DNA from 2 places in the Mesorhizobium sp. BR-1-1-10 genome. Region 1 is predicted to be linked to the other one. Evidence: riboswitches for the same ligand, from Rfam matches in the RefSeq annotation. Region 1 holds a riboswitch; the other holds the start of a gene.
What was found. A riboswitch is a leader RNA that binds a small molecule or an ion and turns the genes downstream of it on or off. The one in region 1 is predicted to bind cobalamin.

Region 1 (7,323 bases):
GTGTTTGCCTGATAGCGAAGGTGTGTGCGAGCGCAAACCTGTCTCGCTTTCCGCTCTGCCCCAAGCAGCCTCTACAGCGGCAGTTGCAGACGTCGGTAACTCCGTCGAAAAGGAGTCATAGTCTTCCAGCCTCAGCCCACCGTCGCCCCGCTCCAGCAAATCCAGCAATTCACGCGGCGTTTGCGGAATCCCCTCCACGGCATAGCCCTGTTCGCTCAAGTCGCGCAGCATGGCCAGCACGCTGGACGGCACGTCCAGCCCGACCGCATAGCCTGTGCGGCCGGGGGCACCGGGATAATCGGGAATGAGGATCGCGAGCTTGCGCTCCTCCCGCTTCGTTTCGCGCAGCCGGATGAAAGCCGCGACTCGACCCGCCACTTGCTCCAGCCGATCCGGTTCCGGCCGGTTCGCCAACGCACGATGGCCAAGCGCCGGATCGATATCGCTCTCGGCCTTGAAGGAAATGGCGCCGGCGAGGATGCGGCCGTCGAGTTCGGGCAGCACGACATGCATGGCAAGGTCGGCGGGCGCCAGGCCGCGCTGGTTGTTTTCCCAGATGTCACGGCGCGTGGTGGCGACGATGACCTGGAAGACGGGCGCGCCGGCGCGGTCGAACAGGGTTTCGACGCCGGGCTCGGCGCCGGAAGCGAACGCGGTCGCGGTGACGATCGCGGCGGGTTTCAGCGATGCGATGGCATTTTCGACGAACGCCAGCGACACCGGATCCTTCAGACTGGAAACGAAGATCGGGACCGGTGCCAATCCCCTGGAGCGCAAAGCCTCGGCCAGCGCATCGATCGGGGCGACATCGGCGGCAAGCAGCATCGATCGGTAGAAGAGAATCGGGATGATGGGAGTGCCGCTATTGGAACCGGCCGGCTCCTCCGCGACCCCCAATCCAGCCTGATAGTAACCGGCCTTCGGCACGCTCACCGGGTTGGCGACGGGCGCATCCTGTCCAGCCAGGCCTGCCAGCCTGTGCACCAGCGCGCCCATATTGGCTGGGCCACCCTCGCGGAAATAGCCGAGCAGGCCGTCCAGTTCGGCGCGCGGCAGCGTCGACGCTTCGACCAGCCTGAGATCCTCGTCGTGGCTTTCGCCGGGAAGCAGCGCCAGTTTGATGCCGCGTTCGCGGGCAATCACCGCCAGTTGGTCGCAGCCATAGCGCCACCAGTCGTAGCCGCCGAGAATGCGCACCAGGATGATTTTGGCGTGGCGGGCGACGCTGTCTATCCAGAGGTCGACGGACATGGGATGGCGCAGGTCGCGCAGTGCGGCCAGCCGCATCGAGGGCAGGCGACCGGCATCGGCCTTCCACGCCGCGGCCAGTCCGGCGAGATCGCTGTCGGTGAAGGACAGGGCCACGATATCCGCTGGCGTCTGCCTGAGATCGACAGGCTCGGCGAGGTCGTCGAGCGAGGCGGAGGTCGTGGTGAGGATGTGCATCGCGGCCCGGGCCTGAAAATCAGCCGGCGAGGATACGTTCGATCGCCGGGCGGTTCAGCCCCTTGAGGCCAATAACGACGAGCCGCGAGCGGCGGTCGTCCCCAGCGGTCCAGGCGCGGTCATAGTAATGATTGACGCGCGGGCCGACGGCTTGCAGCAGGAGCCGCATAGGTTTGCCGCCGACCTCGACGAAGCCTTTCACGCGCAGCACGTTTTCCTGTTCGGCGGCCGCGGCGACGCGCTTTGCCAGCTCGTCGGGATTGGCGATCGAGGGAATGTCGACGATGAACGTGTCGAAGTCGTCATGCTCGTGATCGAATGCGCCGTCATGGTGGGACTTGCGGTTCTCGATGTCGTCCTCGACGGCGAGACCGAGCCCGAGCAGCACCGAGGGATCGACCTTGCCATGAGACGTCGGCACGATCTTCACGGCGCGGGCGGAGTGTTCGTTGATAATGGCGTTGGCGCGGGCTGAACCGGCGGCATCCATCAGGTCGCTCTTCGACAGGATGATCAGGTCGGCGCAGGCAATCTGGTCCTCGAACACTTCCTCGACCGGGTCGTCATGGTCGAGGCTCTCGTCCTGCGCGCGCTGCGCCTGCAGGGCGTCCATGTCGTTGGCGACGCGGCCTTCCGCCAGTGCGGGACCGTCGACCACGGCGATGACGCCATCGACCGTTACGCGGCTCTTCACCGTCGGCCACTGGAAAGCCTGGACCAGCGGCTTGGGCAGAGCGAGGCCCGAGGTTTCGATCAGGATATGGTCGACCTTAGGCGTCAGCGACAGGATCTGGTCGAGCGCCGGCACGAAATCGTCGGCCACGGTGCAGCAGATGCAGCCATTGGCCAGTTCGACGATGTTTTCCTCTGGGCAGGTGTCGATGCCGCATCCCTTGAGGATCTCGCCGTCGATGCCGATGTCGCCGAACTCGTTGACGATGATGGCAATCCGCTTGCCACCGGCGTTTTCCAGGAGATGGCGGACCAGCGTCGTCTTGCCGGCGCCGAGGAAGCCGGTGACGACGGTGCAGGGAACGCGGGACAGAGATGTTGTCATGATCAATCTTTCAGCATGTCGAGGGGAGGGATGCGGGCAACGAGGCCGCGCTTGAGGCTATCGGGTCTGCCTCGCCAGGGAATGAGGCCGTCGTTCGAGGTGGCGAAGAGTTTCGCGCCGGTGACGAGATCGGCGCCGCTGGTCGTGGTCAGATCGCCGAACACATAGCTCCAGCAGCCGTCGCGCAGGACCGCGGCGCTCAGCCGGCGCTTGCAATTGCCGAGGCATTCGACCGTGCGGATGCGAATCTTCTCGCCCGAGGCGGCTTGGCGCGTATCTTCGGCCAAAAGTTCGCCGGCCCGGGGATGGGCATCGGAGCCGGTCTCGTCGCGACAGGAAGCGCAGACGATGACCGTGATGCCGACCAGGGGATGATCCCCGCCGGACGAAATGTCGGTTGTTTCAGCCGAAAAACTGCTGTCGCGATCCACATCAGGCTCCTTGCCCGGAAAACCCGCCAGGCGATCGGATTCTTGCATTCCAGACGGCAGGTCTCCTGGCTCGCGGGTCATCGCCTTGGGTAGCCGCCTTCCCGGGACAATCCCAGTGGCTTTCGGCCTTGGCTCTTCGCTCACAGTTGCGGGGACAGCCGCGGATTTGGGATCTTCAATCCCGCACCGCATTCCCTCTTGGCTCCTCCCTTTGCCGAGAGGAGACCGTCTGGATGGGATTTAGGCTCTTGCGGGCAGTGGTGTCAACGCGAGCTTACGACACCGCGATGTCGGACAGCGCCGGGCCGAGATCGCCGGCAGGCGTTATTTCCATCCGCTCGAGGCCAAGCCAGCCCTGCATCTGCTTCAATTCCTCGAAGAGTTGAGCCGCAGTCTCCGCCGGTGCATTGGCCTGCGCATAGGCCGCATGGACACGCAGGACACTGGCCGGCCGGTCGGCCTTGAGGTCGACGCGTGCCACGATCCTGTCGCCAAGCAGGAAAGGCAGGACATAGTAGCCGTATTGGCGCTTGTCGGCCGGCGTGTAGATTTCGATGCGGTAATGGAAGTCGAAAAGCCGCTCCGAGCGCGAACGCTCGAAGACGACCGGATCGAACGGCGCCAGCAGAGCGCGGGACTCGATCTTGCGCGGGATACGGGCGTCCTTGTGAAGGTAAGCCGGCTTGTCCCAGCCCTCGACACGGACCGGCAGCAAGTCGCCGAGTTCGACCAGTTCCTCCAGCCGGCCTTTCATGTCGGCCGGCGAGAGCCGAAAATAATCGCGCAGGTCGCCTGATGTCGCCACGCCATGGGCACGGGCGGAAATGCGCAGCAATTCGCGGTGCGCGTCCTCAGGCGTCGGTACCGGCAGATCGAGGATCGCCTGCGGCAGCACGCGCTCCGGCAGGTCGTAAAAGCGCTCGAAGCCGCGCCGGTGCGCGGTGGTGATGCGCCCGGCCCAGAACAGCCATTCGAAGGCGTGCTTGGCATGGCTCCAACCCCACCAGCCACCGGAGCCTTTCTGGCCTTCGAGCGCCGAAGCGGCGATCGGCCCGCGCGCGACGACCTCGCGGTAGATCTCTTCTATATAGGCGGCGTGCTCGCGGCCCCATTTGGCCAGCCCCAGATACATTTCATCGCCTTGCTCGGCGCGCTGCATGCGCCAGCGCATCAGTGGGTAGGTCTCGACCGGCAGGAACGAGGCTTCATGCGCCCAATATTCGAAGACGGTGCGCTTGCGCGTTACGGCGGCGTTGTCGAGCAAAGCGAGGGGATAGGGGCCGAGACGCGAATAGAGCGGCATGTAATGAGCGCGCACCACCGCACTGACGGAATCGATCTGCAACAGGCCGGTGCGGGACAGAACGCGGGCGAAATGGCGGCGGTCCGGCGTGCCGGCGGGGCGGGGATCGAGAAATCCCTGGGCGGCGAGGGCGATGCGCCGGGCGGCGGCAAGCGAGATCTTTTCCTTCATGCGTATGCGTCCCTGATGGACCTGTCTGGCGTCATTGCCCGGCGTGATTCCCGTCCATGCTAGCAGGGTTTTGGCGGCAACCCTGTCAGGAGAGAAAAGTGGAGTTAAAGGCGAAGGAAATCAAACAGGAGCGGATGGGACCAGTTTCTCCCGGAATGCCGTCCAGCTCGGTGTTTTGAACAAGGTTTGACTTGCTTCGCTGGAAGTGCTGCGCTAACCCTCGCCGCGTTGCAGCATAGGCCCTTAAAACGGTTCAGCGGTTAATCTGTCACGCTTCCGCATTAAGGTTCGGTGCTGTAGTCAAAGTGGATTGGCGCCAACGGAAAGCCGCTGCATGAACGCACTTCTCAGTTCGTACCTGCCCATCGTCCTGTTTATCGGCGTGGCACTGGTCGTCGGCCTGGCGCTGCTGGCGGCTCCGTTCCTGGTGGCGTATCGCAACCCCGATCCCGAAAAGCTTTCCGCCTACGAGTGCGGTTTCAACTCGTTCGACGATGCCCGCATGAAATTCGACATCCGCTTCTACCTGGTGTCGATCCTGTTCATTATATTCGACCTGGAAGTTGCCTTCCTCTTCCCCTGGGCAGTGTCCTTCTCGAAGATCGGCATGCTCGGTTTCTGGTCAATGATGGTGTTTTTGGCAGTGCTGACCATCGGCTTTGCCTATGAATGGAAAAAAGGAGCGCTGGAATGGGATTGAACGACAGTTCAGGCACCCTCGTCGCGCCGAAGCCCAAAGGTATTATCGACCCCAACACCGGTAGGCCGGTAGGGGAGGACGATCCCTTCTTCCTCGAAATCAACAATGAGCTTGCCGACAAGGGTTTTCTGGTCACCTCGACCGAGGCGCTGATCACCTGGGCGCGTAGCGGCTCGCTGATGTTCATGACCTTCGGTCTGGCTTGCTGCGCGGTCGAGATGATCCACACCTCGATGCCGCGCTACGATTCGGAGCGGTTCGGTGTCGCGCCGCGGGCGTCTCCGCGCCAGTCCGACATCATGATCGTCGCCGGCACGCTGACCAACAAGATGGCGCCGGCGCTACGCAAGGTCTACGACCAGATGCCGGAGCCGCGCTACGTCATCTCGATGGGCTCGTGCGCCAATGGCGGCGGCTACTATCACTATTCCTATTCGGTGGTACGCGGCTGCGACCGCGTCGTGCCGGTCGACATCTATGTGCCCGGCTGCCCGCCGAGCGCCGAAGCCCTGCTCTATGGCATTCTTCTGCTGCAGAAGAAGATCCGCCGCACCGGCACGATCGAACGGTAAATCCATGGCCGCCTCCTTAAGCGAACTGTCGACCTATCTCGGCGAGAAGCTGCCTGGCCGCTTCGGCGATGCGGTATTCGCCTATGGCGAGCTCACCGTTCACGTCGAGCCTCAAAACCTGATCGAGGTGATGACCTTCCTGCGCGACGATGCGCGCTGCCAGTTCATCTCGATCATCGATGTCTGCGGTGCCGACTACCCGTCGCGGGCCAAGCGCTTCGACGTCGTCTATCACCTGCTTTCGCCGAAGCAGAATGTGCGCATTCGCATCAAGGTGCAGACCGACGAGGAGACGATGGTGCCTTCGATCACCGGCGTCTATCCTGGCGCCGACTGGTTCGAGCGCGAAACCTACGATCTCTATGGCGTGCTGTTCTCGGGCCACCCGGACCTGCGCCGCCTGCTGACGGACTACGGTTTCGAAGGCCATCCGCTGCGCAAGGATTTCCCGCTGACCGGTTTCGTCGAAGTGCGTTACGACGACGAAGCCAAGCGCGTCATCTACGAGCCGGTGGAACTGAAGCAGGAATTCAGGAACTTTGACTTTTTGAGCCCCTGGGAGGGAACCGACTATGTCCTGCCCGGCGACGAAAAAGCGAAACAGTGAGTAGGGAAGTAGTGAGTAGTCAGTAGGAGAAAAGTTGGAGCGACGGATCGAATCTTATCGCGACTTGAAGGTGTGGCAATCAGCGATGACGCTCGCTGAAGACTGTTACCGCCACACTAAGGACTTCCCGAAAGAAGAGATCTACGGCATGACCTCTCAGATGCGCCGATCGGCGGTTTCGATCGCGGCGAATGTCGCGGAGGGATACGGTCGCGAAAACAGAGGTTCGTTCGTTCAATTTTTGCGCATGGCGCAAGGTTCGTTGAAGGAACTGGAAACGCACATACTACTGGCATGCCGGGTCGGCTTGCTGCGAAAAGACAATGAGATTGAACTGCTGCTGCGATGCGAAGAGATTGGAAAAATGATGAGATCTCTTATCCGAACGGTGCAGGCCAAGCAGGCGGAATGAAGCAGGCATTGAGATTGATGATCACTACTCACTACTCACTACTGACTCTTCGCCAGAGGCGCCAGAATGGCTGAAACCTCCGTCCGCAACTTTAACATCAACTTCGGACCTCAACACCCTGCCGCGCACGGCGTTTTGCGCCTCGTGCTGGAGTTGGACGGCGAAGTCGTCGACCGCGTCGATCCGCATATCGGGCTCTTGCATCGCGGTACGGAGAAGCTGATCGAAGCAAAAACCTATCTGCAGGCGCTGCCTTATCTCGACCGGCTCGATTATTGCGCGCCGATGAACCAGGAGCACGCCTTCGCGCTGGCCGCCGAGCGCCTGCTCGGCATCGAGGTGCCGAGGCGCGGCCAGCTGATCCGCGTGCTCTATTGCGAAATCGGCCGTATCATGTCGCACATCCTCAATGTGACGACGCAAGCCATGGATGTCGGCGCGCTGACGCCGCCGCTGTGGGGCTTCGTCGAGCGCGAAAAGCTGATGGTGTTCTATGAGCGCGCCTCCGGCTCGCGCATGCATGCGGCCTATTTCCGGCCCGGCGGCGTCCACCAGGACCTGCCGCGCCAGCTGGTCGAGGACATCGGCAAGTGGATCGAACCTTTCCTGAAATCGCTCGACGAT
Region 2 (7,323 bases), on a different contig from region 1:
CCAGTCTTGATTGGCCGATGCGATCAGGGCCGCGAATGCGAGCACGGAGATGATGGTGGTGGGTACGACAACCCGCGTCTGGCCGAGGCGGTCGACCAACCTCGATATCTGCGGCGCCAGGAAGGCATTGGCCAAGGCGAATGTCGCCGAAACCGCACCCGCCACCCAGTATTCGCCACGCGTCTGCGACAGCATCGCCACGATGCCGATCGGGGCCATGGCGATCGGCAGGCGCGCCATGAAGCCGGCGGCGGCAAAGCCCCTGGCTCCGGGAGCGCGAAAGATTTCCGAATAGGGGTTTTGCATGATCCTGTTCCTCGACAAGGGGCGATTCGACAATTACATACGAGACGTATAAGTGTTAAATAGAGCATACGTCGCGTATGTCAATTGGCATACGGAGCGTATGTAAGTAAGGCCAGAAGCATGCATCGACCGCGCAAGGAGATGATCGCCGAAACACGCGCCAAGCTGATCGCCGCGGCACGCCAGGCTTTCGGTACCATCGGCTATGCCGAAGCGTCGATGGATGATTTCACCGCGTCGGCCGGGCTGACGCGCGGCGCCCTTTATCATCACTTCGGCGACAAGAAGGGACTGCTTGAGGCGGTTATCGCCGAAATCGACGCGGAAATGGCGGCCCGGGTGAATGAGGTCGCGTCGCGGGCGCCGACCCGCTGGCAGCATTTCGTGGACGAATGCACCACCTATATCGAAATGGCGCTGGAGCCGGAAATCCAGCGCATCATGTTCCGGGATGGTCCGGCTGTGCTGGGCGATCCGGCACTGTGGTCGAATGCCAATGCCTGCGTCGGTTCAATGACCGATCATCTGACAGCGCTGCAGCGGGAAGGGGTGGTCGTCCCCGGCGTCGACCCGGAGTCGGCAGCGCGGCTGATCAATGGGGCGAGCAGCCAGGCCGCGCAGCGCATCGCCAATTCGCAAGATCCCGAAACGACATCGAAGATGGTGGTGGCCGCGTTCAAGCAATTGCTCGAAGGCCTGCTGAAAAAGCCGGAAGCGCTTTCAAGATGAACCACCATGGCAGTCCCGCCACTGCCTGCAATTGACAATAGCCGGTTTGAGCGCATCCTCCGCAGCCATCTCTGAGGGGAGATTCGGGGCATGTGGGATTTCGATATCGGCAGGTCGGTGTCCATCATGATGCGGACCTGGCCTTTCATTGTCTTTCGCATGATCGTCTATTTCGGCATCACGCTGGCCTACATCGTGGCCACCGGCACCGGCGCCTCCGTCGGCTATGGCGTCGGCCATATTTCCACCGATCCCGACGGACCATTGTCTTTTGCGATGTGGGGCGGCGTGGTCGGTTTCGGCATCGTCTCGATCGCCGTCTACTGGATCCGCGAATACATCCTCTACGTCGTCAAGGCGGGCCATATCGCCGTCATGGTGCATCTGATCGACGGCCATGATATTCCCAACGGCCAGAACCAGATCGCCTACGCGAAAGAGGTCGTGACCGAGCGTTTTGCCGAGGCCAACATCCTTTTCGTCGTCGACCAATTGGTCAAGGGCGCCATACGCGCCATCACCGGCCTGCTCGGCGGCATCGCGGCCTTCCTGCCCATTCCTGGCCTGAGCGGCCTGGTTTCGTTCCTCAACACGGTGATTCGCCTGTCGCTGACCTATGTCGACGAGATCATTCTCGGCTACAACATCCGCGTCAGTTCGTCCTCGCCGTTCGAAACCGCGCGCCAAGGCGTCGTGCTCTACGCCCAGAACAGCAAGACCATGGTCAAGAACGCCGTCTGGCTAGGGGTCATCATGTGGGGCGTGTCGTTCGTGATTTTCCTGCTGATGCTGGCTCCGGCAGCCGCTATTCTTTACGTCATGCCCGGGCAGCTCGCCGGCTGGGCTTTCGTGCTGGCAATCGTCTTTGCCTGGGCTTTCAAGGCGGCCTTCATCGAGCCGTTCGCCATTGCCTGCCTGATGCAGGTCTATTTCAAGACCATCGAGGGTCAGGTGCCCGATGCCGCCTGGGACGCCAGGCTGGCCGAAGCCTCGTCGAAGTTCAGGGAACTCAAGGACAGGGCACTGGCTTCTTTCGGTGGCTCACGGTGGGGCACTGCCGGCGCGACGAGCTGATCAACCGGCCTCGCGGGCGCACCGGCGACGGTACCGAGGCGCGCCACTGCTGATTTGAGCAGCGCTTCGCCTTGTCCGCGAAAAGTCTCGCTCATGATAAGCTCGGGCAACGGCAGCCGCCGGCCCCAGCCGTGTGTTTCGAGATCCGGCTTCGGTGCGAATTCGGAAACGCGGCCGACGCAGAGATAGGCGATCGGCGTCACCTGATCGGGAATGGCCAGCAGGCTTTTCAGCGCTTGCGCCTCGATGATGCTGACCCAGCCGACGCCAACGCCCTCGGCGCGTGCCGCCAGCCAGAAATTCTGCACCGCGCAGACCGTGCTGTAGAGATCCATCTCCGGATTGTGCCAGCGCCCCAGCGGCGAGCCTTTCGAGCGCTCGCGGTCGCAGGTGATGCAGATGTTTAGAGCGCTTTCGCAAATGCCTTCGAGCTTGAGCTTGCGGTAGAGCGCCTGCCGTTCTGCCTCGATTTCAGGCAGTTCCCGTTCTCGCGCGGCCAGGAACAGGTCGCGCACTTCCGCCCGCCACGCGGCATCGCGAATGATAATGAAATTCCAGGGTTGCATGAAGCCGACCGACGGCGCGTGATGGGCGGCAAGCAGCAGCCGCGCCAGCACCTCGTCGTCGATCGTCTCCGATGTAAAATGGTTGCGGACGTCGCGCCGTGTGAAGATGGCGCGGTAAACAGCGTCGCGCGCAATCTGGTCAAATCCATCGCCCATTGGAGCGGTCATAGCTTCCGGCATCGCTTGTCCCCTTGCGATTGCAATCGATGTCATCCGCCTGACCATGCGGATGACGATGCCTGCCAGGCCGGTCTTCTGGCTCGGGATCGACCCGCGTCCGGTGCCTTCCCGTCATCGACAGTGGCATTTACCGGCGCGGTCCCCCTCACAGCGTTGGGCACGCCACGGAGTTCAACCGTGTTCCCGATTCTCCCGCCAAGGCATTTGCAGCCAAGTGGAATCACTTGGCGTCGCAGAATGCCGCTAAAACAAACAGCCCGGCGGGCACCAGGCAGTGGTTGCGACCTTACGCCGAAGGGCCGGCGACGCCAATGCCCGCAGCGACATGAATGGACGCAGGTTCGATTTTCCCCAGCGATCAAGCCGCAACGCATGGCCATCACGACGCCGGGGCACTAGATAGGGGGCATGGCCACCCGTCTCTACACGCACCCGATCTTTCTCGAACACATCACGCCGCCCGGTCACCCCGAGCGGCCCGACCGCCTGCGCGCCATCGAGCGCGTGCTCGACGACGAAGCTTTTGCCACGCTTGACCGCGTCGAGGCACCGCACGGCGACGAGGCGACCATCCTCTACGCGCATCCCGCCGATTTCGTCGCGCGTGTCCGCGCCGCCATCCCCGACGAAGGCATTGCCCGCATCGACGCCGACACCACCGCCAGCCCGAAAAGCTGGCAAGCGGTGATTACGGCGATCGGTGCCGCCAATGCTGCCGTCGACGACGTCTTTGCGGGCCGCGCCGACAACGTTTTCGTCGCCGCCCGTCCGCCCGGCCACCATGCCGAAAAGACCACGGCCATGGGCTTCTGCTTCTTCAACACGGCGGCAATCGCAGCGCGCTATGCGCAGAAGAAGCACGGCGCCGAGCGTGTCGCGGTCGTCGACTGGGACGTGCACCACGGCAACGGCACGCAGGATATTTTTTGGGACGATCCCTCGGTGCTCTATTGCTCGACGCACCAGATGCCGCTTTATCCCGGCACGGGCGCGAAGAGTGAGACCGGCGCCGGCAACATCGTCAATGCGCCGCTGGCGCCTCGGACGGGCAGCGAGGTGTTTCGCGATGCGTTCCTGTCGCGCGTGCTGCCGGCACTCGACAATTTCGCGCCGGATCTGATTATCGTTTCGGCCGGCTTCGACGCGCACCATCGCGACCCGCTGGCGGAAATCAATCTGACCGAAGACGATTTCGACTGGGCGACCGGCCAGCTGATGCAGCGCGCCGCAATCCACGGCGGCAACCGGCTCGTCAGCCTGCTCGAGGGCGGCTACGATCTGCAGGGATTGGCATTTTCGGTCGCCGCCCATGTCGGGCGACTGATGAAAGGATAAATGATGACCGGTGAGATCAACGAAGACGTCAAGGCGATGAGCTTTGAACAGGCACTCGACGCACTGGAGAAGATCGTCGATGATCTGGAGCGTGGCGACGTGCCGCTCGACCAGTCGATCCGGATTTACGAGCGCGGCGAGGCGCTGAAGGTTCATTGCGACCGGCTGCTGAAGGCCGCCGAGGACAAGGTCGAGAAGATCAGGCTGTCGCGCGACGGCAAGCCGGTTGGAACCGAGCCGCTCGACGCGGACTGAGGTCCGGAGCAGCCTTACCGGTTTTTGGACACGATCATCATTGAGGATACAGTTCGTCCCGATTGAAACGGACAAGAGGAGATACGGAAGCGATGTGCAGAAACATCAAGACCCTGTTCAATTTTGATCCGCCGGCAACCAACGACGAAGTCCGCGACGCGGCACTGCAGTTTGTCCGCAAGCTGAGCGGCACGACGCGGCCTTCTGCCAAGAACCAGCATGCGTTCGATCATGCGGTCGAAGCCATCGCGGCATCCGCACGCGAATTGCTCGATTCCCTCGAAACCCACCAGCATCCGCGCAATCGCGAAGAGGTGGCGGCCAAATTAAAAGCGAAAGCGGCGATCCGGTTCGCCTGATATGCCCAAGCGCCCACTGACCGCTGACGAGGAGAGTTCATGAGCTTTTTCCCCGGCAAGGACCCTGAGGCCGGCGATGCCTTCGCCAGCGACCAGATCGAGCTGATGGTTATCCCTAACGCCAAGGACATTGGCGGTTTCGAGGTGCGTCGCGCCTTGCCGACCGCCAAGCGGCGCCTGGTCGGGCCGTTCATCTTCTTCGATCGAATGGGTCCCGCGATCATGCGCGCGGGCCAGGCGCTCGATGTCCGTCCCCACCCGCATATCGGCCTGTCGACCGTGACCTATCTGTTCGACGGCAAGATCAGGCACCGCGATTCGCTCGGCACCGAAATGGTCATTCAACCCGGCGACGTGAACCTGATGACGGCCGGTCGCGGCATCGTCCACTCCGAACGCACGCCGCAGGAATTGCGCGGCGCGCCGATGTCGATCTCCGGCCTGCAGACCTGGTTGGCTCTGCCGGACGGCAAGGAAGAGGTGGCGCCGGTGTTCGAGAACACAGCGGCGCTGCGGCTTCCCGAAATCGACGCCGAAGGCGTCAGCGGCCGCGTCGTCATCGGTGATTTCCAGGGTTTGCGGTCTCCGGTGCGGGCCGATTCCGAGACACTCTATGCAGATTTGCGGCTGGCGCCCGGCGCCAGCGTCAAAATCCCGCCCGATGCCGAGGAGCGCGCCATCTACACGCTGGAGGGCGAGGTCTCGATTTCGGGTGATGTCTTTCCAGCGGAACGGCTGCTGGTGTTCCGGCCCGGCGACGAGATCGTCATATCGTCATCGACGGGTGCGCATTTCATGCTGTTCGGCGGCGCGTCTCTCGGTTCGAAGCGCTACATCTGGTGGAATTTCGTTTCCTCGTCCAAGGAGCGCATCGAGCAGGCCAAGCAGGAATGGAAGACCGGCCGCTTCGATATCGTTCCTGGCGATGAGAAAGAATTCATCCCGCTGCCGGAAGGCTGAGAAGATCGGTGAGGGGCTGACCGTCCGCGTCAGCGACACGCATTTACTTTCGCCGGCCGGCGGCCTATCCCGCCGATGAACAGAAAGTCTGGGCCCAACGTGAACGCAACGCCGCATACGCCGCTTCTCGATAGGGTTCGCGTCCCGGCCGACCTGCGCACGCTGGCCGAGAGCGACTTGCCGCAATTGGCATCGGAGCTTCGCCTCGAATTGATCGACGCGGTGTCGCGCACCGGCGGCCATCTCGGTGCCGGCCTTGGCGTGGTCGAACTGACCGTGGCACTGCATTATGTCTTCAACACACCCGATGACCGGCTGATCTGGGATGTCGGCCACCAGGCCTATCCGCACAAGATACTGACCGGCCGTCGCGACCGCATCCGCACCTTGCGCCAGGAAGGCGGGTTGTCGGGCTTCACCCGCCGAGCCGAGAGCGAATATGACCCGTTCGGCGCCGCCCATTCCTCGACATCGATATCGGCCGGCCTCGGCATGGCCGCCGCCCGCGACCTCTCAGGTGGCCGCAACAATGTCATTTCCGTCATCGGCGACGGCGCCATGTCGGCCGGCATGGCTTATGAGGCGATGAACAATGCCGGCGCGCTCGATGCGCGCCTCATCGTCATCCTCAACGACAATGACATGTCGATCGCCCCGCCAACCGGCGCCATGAGCGCCTATCTGGCGCGTCTGGCTTCCGGCAAGGCCTATGTCGGCCTGCGCGACTTTGGCAAGAAGCTGACCTCCTATCTAGGCAAGCGGGCCGATCGAGCCATCACCCGCGCGGTCGAGCATGCGCGCGGTTACGTCACCGGCGGCACCTTGTTCGAGGAACTCGGCTTCTATCACATCGGCCCGATTGACGGTCACAATCTGGAGCATCTCATCCCGGTCCTGAAAAATGTCCGTGACAACGGCAAGGGTCCGGTGCTGATCCATGTCGTCACCCAGAAGGGCAAGGGCTACGCGCCGGCGGAGGCGGCTGCCGACAAGTATCATGGCGTCAACAAATTCGACGTCATCACCGGCGCACAGGCCAAGGCGCCAGCCAATGCACCGGCCTACACCAAGGTGTTTGCCGAAAGCCTGATCCAGGAGGGGCGCGAGGACGACCGCATCGTCGCCGTCACCGCCGCCATGCCGGGCGGCACCGGCCTCGACCTGTTCGGCGAGGTGTTTCCGTCAAGGACTTTCGACGTCGGCATTGCCGAGCAGCATGCGGTGACCTTCGCCGCCGGCCTGGCGACGGAAGGCTACAAGCCCTTCGCCGCGATCTATTCGACCTTCCTGCAGCGTGCCTACGATCAGGTCGTCCATGACGTCGCGATCCAGAAACTGCCGGTGCGTTTCCCCATCGATCGCGCCGGCTTTGTCGGCGCCGACGGTGCCACCCATTGCGGCGCGTTCGACACCACCTTCCTGGCAAGCCTGCCGGGCTTTGTCGTAATGGCCGCGGCCGACGAGGCGGAATTGCGTCACATGGTGCGCACCGCCGCCAGCTATGACGACGGGCCGATCGCCTTCCGCTATCCGCGCGGCAACGGCGTCGGCGTCGACAT

Region 2: it holds a riboswitch for cobalamin, as region 1 does, so the genes downstream of both, bluB (5,6-dimethylbenzimidazole synthase) here and LB555_RS28765 (DUF1636 family protein) in region 1, are expected to answer to the same signal.

The regions. Positions count from the first base shown of each region.
Region 1 covers NZ_JAIUIL010000019.1:48,351-55,673, forward strand. The annotation lists gene cobN (cobaltochelatase subunit CobN) at 1-1,446, opposite strand, end outside; gene cobW (cobalamin biosynthesis protein CobW) at 1,466-2,503, opposite strand; gene LB555_RS28765 (DUF1636 family protein) at 2,506-2,934, opposite strand; cobalamin riboswitch at 2,972-3,179, opposite strand; gene LB555_RS28770 (winged helix-turn-helix domain-containing protein) at 3,209-4,408, opposite strand; gene LB555_RS28775 (NADH-quinone oxidoreductase subunit A) at 4,743-5,108, shown strand; gene LB555_RS28780 (NuoB/complex I 20 kDa subunit family protein) at 5,099-5,680, shown strand; gene LB555_RS28785 (NADH-quinone oxidoreductase subunit C) at 5,685-6,287, shown strand; gene LB555_RS28790 (four helix bundle protein) at 6,322-6,699, shown strand; gene LB555_RS28795 (NADH-quinone oxidoreductase subunit D) at 6,766-7,323, shown strand, end outside.
Region 2 covers NZ_JAIUIL010000007.1:44,344-51,666, reverse strand. The annotation lists gene LB555_RS16540 (MFS transporter) at 1-306, opposite strand, end outside; gene LB555_RS16535 (TetR/AcrR family transcriptional regulator) at 427-1,035, shown strand; gene LB555_RS16530 (hypothetical protein) at 1,126-2,109, shown strand; partial or broken gene bluB (5,6-dimethylbenzimidazole synthase) at 2,226-2,831, opposite strand; cobalamin riboswitch at 2,903-3,085, opposite strand; gene LB555_RS16520 (histone deacetylase family protein) at 3,264-4,190, shown strand; gene LB555_RS16515 (exodeoxyribonuclease VII small subunit) at 4,194-4,445, shown strand; gene LB555_RS16510 (DUF2277 domain-containing protein) at 4,538-4,804, shown strand; gene LB555_RS16505 (pirin family protein) at 4,844-5,764, shown strand; gene dxs (1-deoxy-D-xylulose-5-phosphate synthase) at 5,840-7,323, shown strand, end outside.